3 regions of the Streptococcus halotolerans genome follow, and region 1 is predicted to be linked to each of the others. Evidence: predicted binding sites of a transcription regulator. Region 1 holds the regulator's gene; each other region holds the start of a gene.
What was found. The regulator CtsR, encoded in region 1, represses protease genes until heat stress. The targets are predictions, from matches to a motif close to TTGGTCAAAAAAGGTCAAANA.

Region 1 (3,284 bases):
GATGACAGCAAAACAGTTGAGCAATACTTAGAATCAGTAAATGCTAAAGTTGTTGCATTTGCTCGTTTCGAAGTTGGTGAAGGTATTGAAAAAGCTTCAAATGACTTTGAAAACGAAGTTGCAGCTACAATGGCAGCAGCTCTTGGTAAATAATTGATTAATCGTTAATCTAGGGCACCTCGTTAAAAGAGGTGCCTTTCTTATGGCTAAACGCGACTAAAAGGGCTAATACTTAACAAAATTTAGAAATAGCGAAATTGTAATGTTATGACAAAACAAGTCATTTCTTCCTAACTATAGTTTTTTGAATTAAGGTTGAGACATCGTCGCTTTCACCTTGCTCTACTCAAGTGCTGCCCGCCTCTCAGTTATTTGTCTTAAAGTTAATTCATTTTACTATATAATCGATTGTACACAGAGACTGGATTGCCGCTATTTTTGATTTTGAAGCAGTCTAATAGGGCAGAGTCGCCATTTTTGACAATGCCGCTATTGTTTTCTATTACTTAGGTGCGTTCTTGCTTGTTTCTGGTTTTGTGGGTGGGATATCAGCGATTTCTGCAAGTGTCGCAAACTCTTGTGACATTGACGGTCGTCAAACCTTTGTTACTAGTATGGCTATCATAACTGGTAATATCGGTTTGATTGCGACACCACTGATGTCAACCCAAGTTATTCAGGATATGGGGTTAGAATGCTATTAATTCCCCTTTGTAGGAGGTAGTTTATCTCTTATTGTCTTGCGGATTTATAGTCTTTTGAATTAAGATTGAGACATCTTCACTTTCGCCTTACCCTACTCAATTGTTGCCCGTATCTCAGTTCTTTGTCTCAAAGTTAATTTATTCGACTATATCACATGGTGAACAAACGGAAAAGACTTGAGGGAATTGTCCGACATTTTTCGTCTGTCTAAGGATTCTTAAGGCTTAAGGTTTAAGGTTTAAGGTTTTAAATGTCTTAAAAATTTGATATAATTATAGTCAGTTATAGTCAAAGTAAGAAAGGGAGTCCTTAATGTCGTCAAAAAATACTTCGGACCAGATTGAAGAGTATATCAAGCAGTTGTTGGCTCAGTCAGGTATGACCGAAATTAAGCGATCTCATCTGGCTGAGTCTTTTCAGGTTGTTCCCAGTCAGATCAACTATGTTATAAAGACACGTTTCACAGAGAGTCGAGGTTATTTGGTTGAAAGTAAACGTGGTGGTGGCGGCTACATCCGTATTGCCAAGGTTAAGTTTTCAGATAATCATCAATTGCTGGGTTCTTTGATGGCAACCATTGGTGAGCGAGTTAGCCAACAGGTTTTTGATGATCTTATTCAACTCTTATTTGAAGAAAAGGTGATCACGGAGCGAGAAGGCAACTTGCTGTTATCAATGACTTCTGATGCCGTATTAGGACAAGATGCCCCTTTTATTAGAACTAGAATGTTAAAGAAACTCCTCCATCGGTTGGATAGGAAAAAGGAATCATAATGGTTAAGTATTCACAAAAAATGCAGGAAGTTTTTGGCCTGTCACAAATTATTGCAACACAGTTCTCTTGCCAATTGCTAGAAAGTTGGCATCTTTTGCTTGGATTAATTTCCAGTGATGAAACCATTGCAGGATTAACTTTCCGAGAATTTGACAGTGAGACTGGTGAAAATGATTATTTTGCAGCTGCTATTTTAGCGTCGGAGAAGACTTTTGATGAGAGCATTAATCAGTTTGATCTTCATGAGCAATCAGTAGCGACCGCTGACATCTTGGCTTTTGCGGAACAAATTAGTCAGATTACTGGAGATGACGAGGTTGGTACTGAGCATGTCTTGATGGCGATGCTCCTAAATCCGCAAATGATGCCCATCCGTATCTTGGAATTAGCTGGATTTAAACTCAAAAACGATGGTGAGGGGTCTTCGATTTTTAGTCTCCGTCAAAGTTTAGAGAAGCATGCGGGCTTTACCAAAGATCAAGTCAAATCCATTCACGAGTTGAAAAAACCCAAACGCCCTAAGGCTAATAATTTCACAGATATGATGAAACCACCATCAACAGCTGGAGAATTATCGGATTTCACACGCGATTTAACAGCTATGGCGCAGGCTGGCGCTTTAGAAACGGTTGTGGGCCGCGACAAAGAAATTTCTCGTATGGTACAGGTGCTCAGTCGTAAAACTAAGAATAATCCCGTCCTAGTCGGTGATGCTGGTGTTGGTAAAACAGCTTTGGCTTATGGTTTAGCCCAACGCATTGCTGGTGGTGACATTCCTTATGAGCTGCGTGATATGCGAGTTCTGGAATTAGATATGATGAGCGTGGTTGCAGGAACCCGATTCCGTGGTGATTTTGAGGAGCGTATGAATCAAATCATCGAAGATATCGAGACGGATGGGCATATTATCCTCTTTGTGGATGAAATGCACACGATTATGGGTTCTGGCAGTGGGATGGACAGTACCTTGGATGCGGCTAATATTCTCAAACCAGCTCTTTCTCGTGGCACCCTCCATATGGTTGGCGCAACCACCCAAGAAGAATACCAAAAGCATATTGAAAAAGATGCAGCGCTGTCGCGCCGTTTTGCTAAAATCATTATTGAAGAGCCTGCTGTTGAAGATGCCTTTGAGATTCTCAAAGGACTTCGTCCGAGTTATGAAGCCTATCATCATGTATCGATTTCGGATGATGCCCTGATGACAGCTGTTAAAGCTGCTCATCGTTATATGACCAGTAAAAACCTTCCGGACTCGGCTATCGATTTGATAGATGAGGCTAGTGCGACTGTTCAAACCATGGTAAAAAAAGAAGTTCAAGCAGAGCTTTCGCCAATTGATGAAGCACTTTTAAGTGGAGATCTCAAGACTGTTTCGCGTTTACTTAAAAAAGAAGACACCCTTGCTACTCCCAAAATTGTCAAGGTAAGCGAAGACCATATCATGGCTACTCTTAGTCGTCTGACAGGGATTCCTGTGGAAAAAATGACGCAGGCAGATAATCAAAAGTATCTTAATTTGGAAAAAGAATTACATAAACGTGTTATTGGTCAAGATACAGCAATTTCGGCTATCAGTCGTGCGATTCGTCGTAATCAGTCTGGCATTCGAACTGGTAAACGTCCAATTGGGTCTTTCATGTTCTTGGGACCGACTGGGGTTGGTAAGACAGAGTTGGCTAAGGCCTTAGCAGAAGTTCTTTTCGATGATGAATCAGCCCTTATTCGTTTTGATATGTCTGAATACATGGAGAAATTTGCCGCTTCACGTCTGAACGGTGCCCCTCCAGGATATGTTGGTTAC
Region 2 (3,284 bases), 400 kb from region 1:
ACTGTCACATCAATACTTCTAAGAGATTTATTAGTTACAGACGTAAAGGTCCTTTTCTCGATAGTCTCATGTTCGAGAGGTTTTGTCTTCTTTCCGAGAGACTTTTAAGTCTCTTTCTTCAGAACTTTGGAAAAGAAACAGTAACACTTGAGAGTTTTTTTCTGTACTGTCACTATTTTCAGTAACAATCGACAAAAAAATAGACAGTCCTTAAGAACTATCTATTTGTTATCATTCCTCATGGTTGTTCAGATTCCCTACAAAATTCATATCGATATCATCGAGAGCGGACGGTTTAACCTTTTTAACATATTTCATTGTTTTTAAAGTTGACACAATGTCTTCTTCCTGCTCTTTATCAATATATATCATGACATATTTAAATCGTTTGGAATGGTAAAAAATATCACCAAATTTACTTAACTTTCTAGCATCGCGATTATAGTAAAGATAAACCGCAAGGCTCATTCTTTCTTTGATTTCCATAGTTTCCTTTTTCTTATTCAGTCTTATTTCTATTATTATAGCAAAATTTCCCAAATAAAAAACCTGCCAAGGCAGGTTAGCTCACATTCTGAATTATTTTAATTCATTGTTATCCATAATAGCATCGATGAAGCCATATGCAAGTGTTTCTTCAGCATCCATCCAGCGATCACGTTCAGCATCGATATGGATTTTTTCCATACTTTGTCCTGAATTATCAGAAAGAATTTTTTCTAGTTTGTGACGTGTTTTCAAAAGATGCTCAGCAGCGATAGCCATATCTGTTTGTTGCGTACCGCCACCAGTACCTCCCATCGGTTGGTGCATCATGTATTCTGCGTTTGGCAACATGAAACGTTTACCCTTGGCACCTGATGATGCGATAATAGTCCCCATTGAAGCTGCCATTCCCATAACGATGGTTTGCACATCAGCTTTGATGAAGTTCATGGTATCAACGATAGCCAAGCCAGCAGAAACAGAACCACCGGGCGTATTGACATAAAGGTAGATATCTTTAGTTGGGTCTTGGGCATCCAAGAAAAGCAACTGCGCAATCACTGAGTTTGCCATGTTATCTTCAACTGGACCCGTTAACATAATAATACGGTCTTTTAGCAGACGTGAGTAAATATCATAAGAACGCTCACCGCGTGACGTTTGTTCAATAACTACAGGAATCATATCTTTCTCCATTTCATTGTTTGTTAGCAATTTCAATTGCCAATTTAATGACTGATTTCATTATATGACTTTGGTCAAAAAAGGTCAAATAAAAAACTCATTTTTTAGCATTCTAAGTGATAGAGTGCTAATTCAACATCTAAAAGGAAAGAGCAATCTCTTGCTCTTTCTAGGCTAATGCCAACACTATTGCTATTTTGTACCAAAGAGACGGTCACCCGCATCACCGAGACCAGGAACAATGTAACCATGCTCATTTAGTTTTTCATCAAGAGATGCCGCGTAGATATCCACATCTGGATGAGCTGCTTGCAATTTTTCCACACCTTCTGGAGCAGCCACTAAACACACAAAGCGAATATTTGTCGCACCGCGTTTTTTGAGTGAATCTACTGCCAATATTGCTGATCCACCAGTCGCAAGCATTGGGTCAACCACGAAAATTTGGCGTTGATCAATGTCTTCTGGCAATTTAACCAAGTATTCCACTGGCTCAAGCGTTTCTTCGTCACGATACATACCGATATGACCAACTTTAGCAGCCGGAACGAGACTCAAAAGGCCATCTACCATACCAATACCAGCACGAAGGATTGGAACAATGGCTAATTTCTTACCAGCCAATTGTTTTTGAACCGTTGTTGTTACTGGTGTTTCAATTTCAACGTCTTCAAGAGGCAAGTCACGAGACACTTCGTATCCCATCAACATAGCAATTTCATCAACTAATTCTCTAAAATCTTTTGTTGGAGTCGTTGAACGACGTAAGATTGAGAGTTTGTGTTGAATGAGCGGATGTGAAATGACTTGGAATTTTCCCATGATTTAAAACCACTTTCTATTGTTTTTATTTATTATATCAAAAAATCCTCCACGAGGGGAGGATTTAAGCAGGTCAATCCAACAAAATTCAACTATCCTTTCGGGAAAGCTTTGACTAAGCGCGTCAGCGCTTCTTCTATCACGTGGGTGGGCGTTGCCGTATTTAGACGGAAGTGATACTCTCCCTCTTTTCCAAAGGTTAAACCATCGTTTAGGATTACTTTGACCTCTTCTTGAAGAATTCTTCCTAGTTCATTATGGTTAATCTCGTAGTCAGAAAAATCTAGCCAAACCAGATAAGTACCTTCTGGTTTCATTACCTTGATATTTGTTTGTGTGGTCAAGGTTTCAGTGAGTAAATGGATATTCGTTTCCAAAACGTTTTTTAACTCGTCTAACCAGTCCTTACCATACCTTAGCGCTGTTTCTGTGGCCCAAAAACCTAGCGTGGAGACTTCGTGTTGATTATTGACCAACTGTGCATCCCTAAAAGCTTTCTTTAGTTTAGGATTTGGGATGAGCGCAAAGCTATTTTTGGTTCCTGCAATATTAAAAGTCTTGGTTGCACTCGTCAATACCAGAGCAAAATTCTGATAGTCAGCATTAACAGACAAGAGGCTATGATGCTTGTGTCCAAAAAGGGCTAAATCTTGATGAATTTCATCTGAAACCAGATAAACACCATGTTTTCGGCAAAGTTCTGCTACCCTAACAATCTCCTCCTTGGTCCAAACTCGCCCTCCAGGATTGTGAGGACTGCAAAAGAGGTAGAGTTTAACCTCATGATCAACCAAGTCTTTTTCTAATTGCTCAAAATCTATCTCAAAGTGCCCATTCTTGTCTACCAAAGAGTTGCTTACTAAATGGCGCTCAGCTAACGTGACACTTCGTGCGAAAGGAGGATAAACTGGCGTGTTAATGAGGACAGCATCTCCTTTTTGTGTAAAAGCATTGATAGCCACTGAAATGGCTGGCACCACTCCTTCAATCAAGACAATGTCTTCTTTATTAAGGATAACTTGATGCTGTGTTTTTTCCCAATCTTGAATAGCTTGATAGAGGCTATCTTTTGGAGCATCGTAGCCAAAAACGGACCTTTTAGCAAATTCTTCAAGTGCTTTTGTCATAGCTGGAAAAACCTGAAAGTCCATATCCGCAATCCAAAGAGGAATAATCTCTGGATCATGTTTAACCTTTTGCCACTTGATGGCATTGGTTTTTAGACGTTCTGGAATATCGGTAAAATTGTACTTGGTCATATTTACTCCTCACTTACTCAAAGCTTGTTCTAA
Region 3 (3,284 bases), 350 kb from region 1:
TTATCGACAGCATCGTCTTGACCAATGACATGTGATTTAAGATCATCCGCCAAATGAACCAATTGACTTTGTTCTTTTTCTTTAAGATCGCCAACGGGGATATTAGTTTTTTGCTCAATAATAGCTTCGATATTTTTTTCCGTAATAATAGGGGTATCTTGATCGTCTATTTTTTGAGCTTGCATTTCTTTGTACTTAGCGATTTGATCACGATAGTAAGCGGCACGTTCGTAGTCTTCATCACGTGTTGCTTGAGCTTTGAGATTCTCAGCTTCAACTAGTCGCTGATCGATTTCTTGCGGATCAACAAAATTCAAGGTTAAATTCATCTTAGAACCGGATTCGTCAAGAAGGTCAATAGCCTTATCGGGAAGGAAGCGATCTTGAATGTAACGATTGGAGAGAATGGCTGCTGCTTCGATAGCATCAGAGCTGTATTTGACATGATGGTAATCTTCGTATTTTGGTTGAATTCCCTTTAAGATAGTGATGGTTTCTTCAACACTTGGCTCATCGACTTTAACCGGTTGCATACGACGTTCCAAAGCAGCGTCTTTTTCAATAATACGATACTCATTAAGAGTTGTTGCACCAACTAATTGGAGCTCGCCACGTGCGAGAGCAGGTTTTAAGATATTACCAGCGTCCATATTGCCATCGCCAGCACTACCAGCACCAACAATTTCATGGATTTCATCGATAAAGAGAATCACGTCTTGGCGATTACGAATTTCTTCCATGAGTTTTTGCATACGCTCTTCAAATTGACCACGGATACCGGTTCCCTGAACAAGGCTGACAACATCTAGACGAATGACTTGCTTGCCTTGGAGTTTTTGTGGAACATCAGCATCGACAATTTTTTGTGCTAGGCCTTCCACAACAGCTGTTTTACCAACCCCAGGTTCACCGATAAGAACAGGATTGTTCTTAGTACGGCGGTTTAGAATTTCAATGACACGAAGAATTTCATCATCACGGCCAATAACAGGATCAATGTCACCCTGACGAGCGATTTCAGTGATATTGATACCGAATTCGTCTAGGAGACCTTGGTTCTTTTGTTGAGTAGGTCCTTGGGGACCATTTGGATGACGGTTTCCTGGACCGTTGTTGCCACCTTGACCACCTGCTTGTGTTTTAGGACTGTTTGGTAAATCACCGCTGAAGGCGCGGAAGTTATTGAGATCACCAAAGAAATCATCGAAAAATGGGTTCATAGATGATGACGCTCTTTCTTGACCTTGGCCTAAGTTTGACAAAAGACTGTTTTTAGGATCTGTTTTCATGATTTGATAACAGTTTTGGCAAAGATCAACTTGTTTTTGTCTTCCATTAACATTAGTGTATAAATGGATAGTTGATTCGTTTAATTGACAATTTTGACAAAGCATAGATATACCTCGCTTTTTGAGAGATTTTTAAAAGTGAAATGTTTCAATAGATATAGGACTTTTACCAAACCAAATTGATTTTGGTCAAATATAGTCAAACTTTATCTGACTTTATTATAGCACGATAGTTCTGCATTGCAAGTAAAAAGTTCAAAAAATTGGCAGTCTAACTAAGGGAGTGCTAATGCGTTTTTTTAAACTTTTAATATCAGGAAAATAGTTGATTTAGTGTTACTTTGAAAGCTTTTTGTGGTAAAATAAGAGAAATTAATAGAAATAGAGGAGTAAGATATGGAATCACATTTAGTGAGAATCATCAATCGTCTTGAGCTTATGGCCACAGATGGCGGTAATTTAAAACGTAATTTTGAGCGAGAAGGAGTTGTTGTTGCAGAAGTATCATTCAATAACGATCCAGAAAACGGACCAGTCTTCACTTTGCGCGATGTTGAAGCTAAGGAGTCGTATTCGTTTGATAGCATTGATTTGATTGCAATGGAAATCTATGATTTGCTTTATTAAGGTAGTAGAAATGAGTCTGGGACATAGTGTCGGACTCATTTTTATTTTGCCTTTAAAGATGGTGATACGAGTGTTGGGAGCCTGTGATATTAGAGGCATCGCTGGTAGCTCATGTAAAAACTCAGGTGTTAGAAAGGCTATGATCTGATGTGAATATTTCAATAGATTTTAGCTTTGTTTATACAAAAAAGGATGCTTTATTGTATAAAAATACCAAAAAACATTGTGTTTTTAGTTTATCTATGCTATGATGGTTCTTATCTTTTAGTAAATAGGAGTTCGTTATGGATTTTTCTTTCCTTCCCAAGTATTGGGCTTATTTTAATTACGGCGTTATCGTCACCATTATGATTTCTGCCTGTGTTGTTTTTTTGGGAACCATTATTGGTATCTTAGTGGCGTTCTCAAAAAGGAGTTCCTTTAAGCCTTTAGCTTGGATAGCCAGTTTTTATGTTTGGGTCTTTCGGGGGACTCCTATGGTAGTCCAAATCATGATTGCATTTGCCTGGATGCATTTTAGTGGGGCGCCGACGGTTGGTTTTGGTGTCTTAGATATGGATTTTAGCCGTCTTTTGCCTGGTATTATTATTATTTCATTGAATAGTGGTGCCTATATTTCGGAGTCCGTTCGTGCCGGTATTGAGTCTGTTCCAAAGGGTCAGCTGGAAGCAGCCTATTCACTTGGTATTAAGCCTAAAAATGCTATGCGTTATGTTATTCTGCCTCAAGCGATCAAAAATATCTTGCCGGCTTTGGGGAATGAGTTTATTACCATCATCAAGGACAGCTCACTGTTACAAACCATTGGGGTAATGGAACTTTGGAATGGTGCCCAATCTGTCGTAACAGCGACCTATATTCCTGTTGAACCACTCTTGTTTGCAGCGTTCTACTATTTAATGATCACAACGGCAATGTCTAGATTATTGCAAATCCTTGAAAAACGAATGGGTAATGGAGGAACATTATAATGATAGAGACATTAATTTCAATCGAGAATTTGCATAAACACTTTGGCCAAAATGAAGTGTTAAAAGGGATCAATCTTGAAATTCATAAGGGAGAAGTTGTGGTTATCATTGGTCCTTCTGGATCAGGAAAATCAACATTCCTTAGAACCATGAATTTACTAGAAATACCAACGAAAGGTAGTGTTACTTTTGAAGGTGTGGATATTACTGATAAAAAGAATGATGTTTTCAAGATGCGTGAGAAAATGGGAATGGTTTTTCAACAATTTAACCTTTTTCCAAATATGAGTATTTTGGAGAACATCACTTTATCGCCAATAAAAACAAAAGGTTTATCAAAGAGTGAAGCAGAAAGAAAAGCTTTTGAACTTCTAGATAAAGTTGGTCTTCGTGATAA

Region 2: a site for CtsR is predicted at 1,241-1,261, ahead of A2G56_RS04285 (ATP-dependent Clp protease proteolytic subunit). Genes of this name have one in related genera too.
Region 3: a site for CtsR is predicted at 1,475-1,495, ahead of A2G56_RS04500 (ATP-dependent Clp protease ATP-binding subunit). Genes of this name have one in related genera too.

The regions. Positions count from the first base shown of each region.
Region 1 is NZ_CP014835.1:1,390,741-1,394,024, reverse strand. It holds gene tsf (translation elongation factor Ts) at 1-153, shown strand, start outside; gene A2G56_RS06255 (hypothetical protein) at 519-704, shown strand; gene A2G56_RS06250 (CtsR family transcriptional regulator) at 1,018-1,479, shown strand; gene A2G56_RS06245 (ATP-dependent Clp protease ATP-binding subunit) at 1,479-3,284, shown strand, end outside.
Region 2 is NZ_CP014835.1:992,437-995,720, forward strand. It holds gene A2G56_RS04280 (DUF2129 domain-containing protein) at 232-486, opposite strand; gene A2G56_RS04285 (ATP-dependent Clp protease proteolytic subunit) at 580-1,170, opposite strand; gene upp (uracil phosphoribosyltransferase) at 1,363-1,992, opposite strand; gene A2G56_RS04295 (MalY/PatB family protein) at 2,085-3,251, opposite strand; gene A2G56_RS04300 (cystathionine gamma-synthase) at 3,261-3,284, opposite strand, start outside.
Region 3 is NZ_CP014835.1:1,039,247-1,042,530, reverse strand. It holds gene A2G56_RS04500 (ATP-dependent Clp protease ATP-binding subunit) at 1-1,394, opposite strand, end outside; gene A2G56_RS04495 (DUF1797 family protein) at 1,686-1,916, shown strand; gene A2G56_RS04490 (amino acid ABC transporter permease) at 2,201-2,887, shown strand; gene A2G56_RS04485 (amino acid ABC transporter ATP-binding protein) at 2,887-3,284, shown strand, end outside.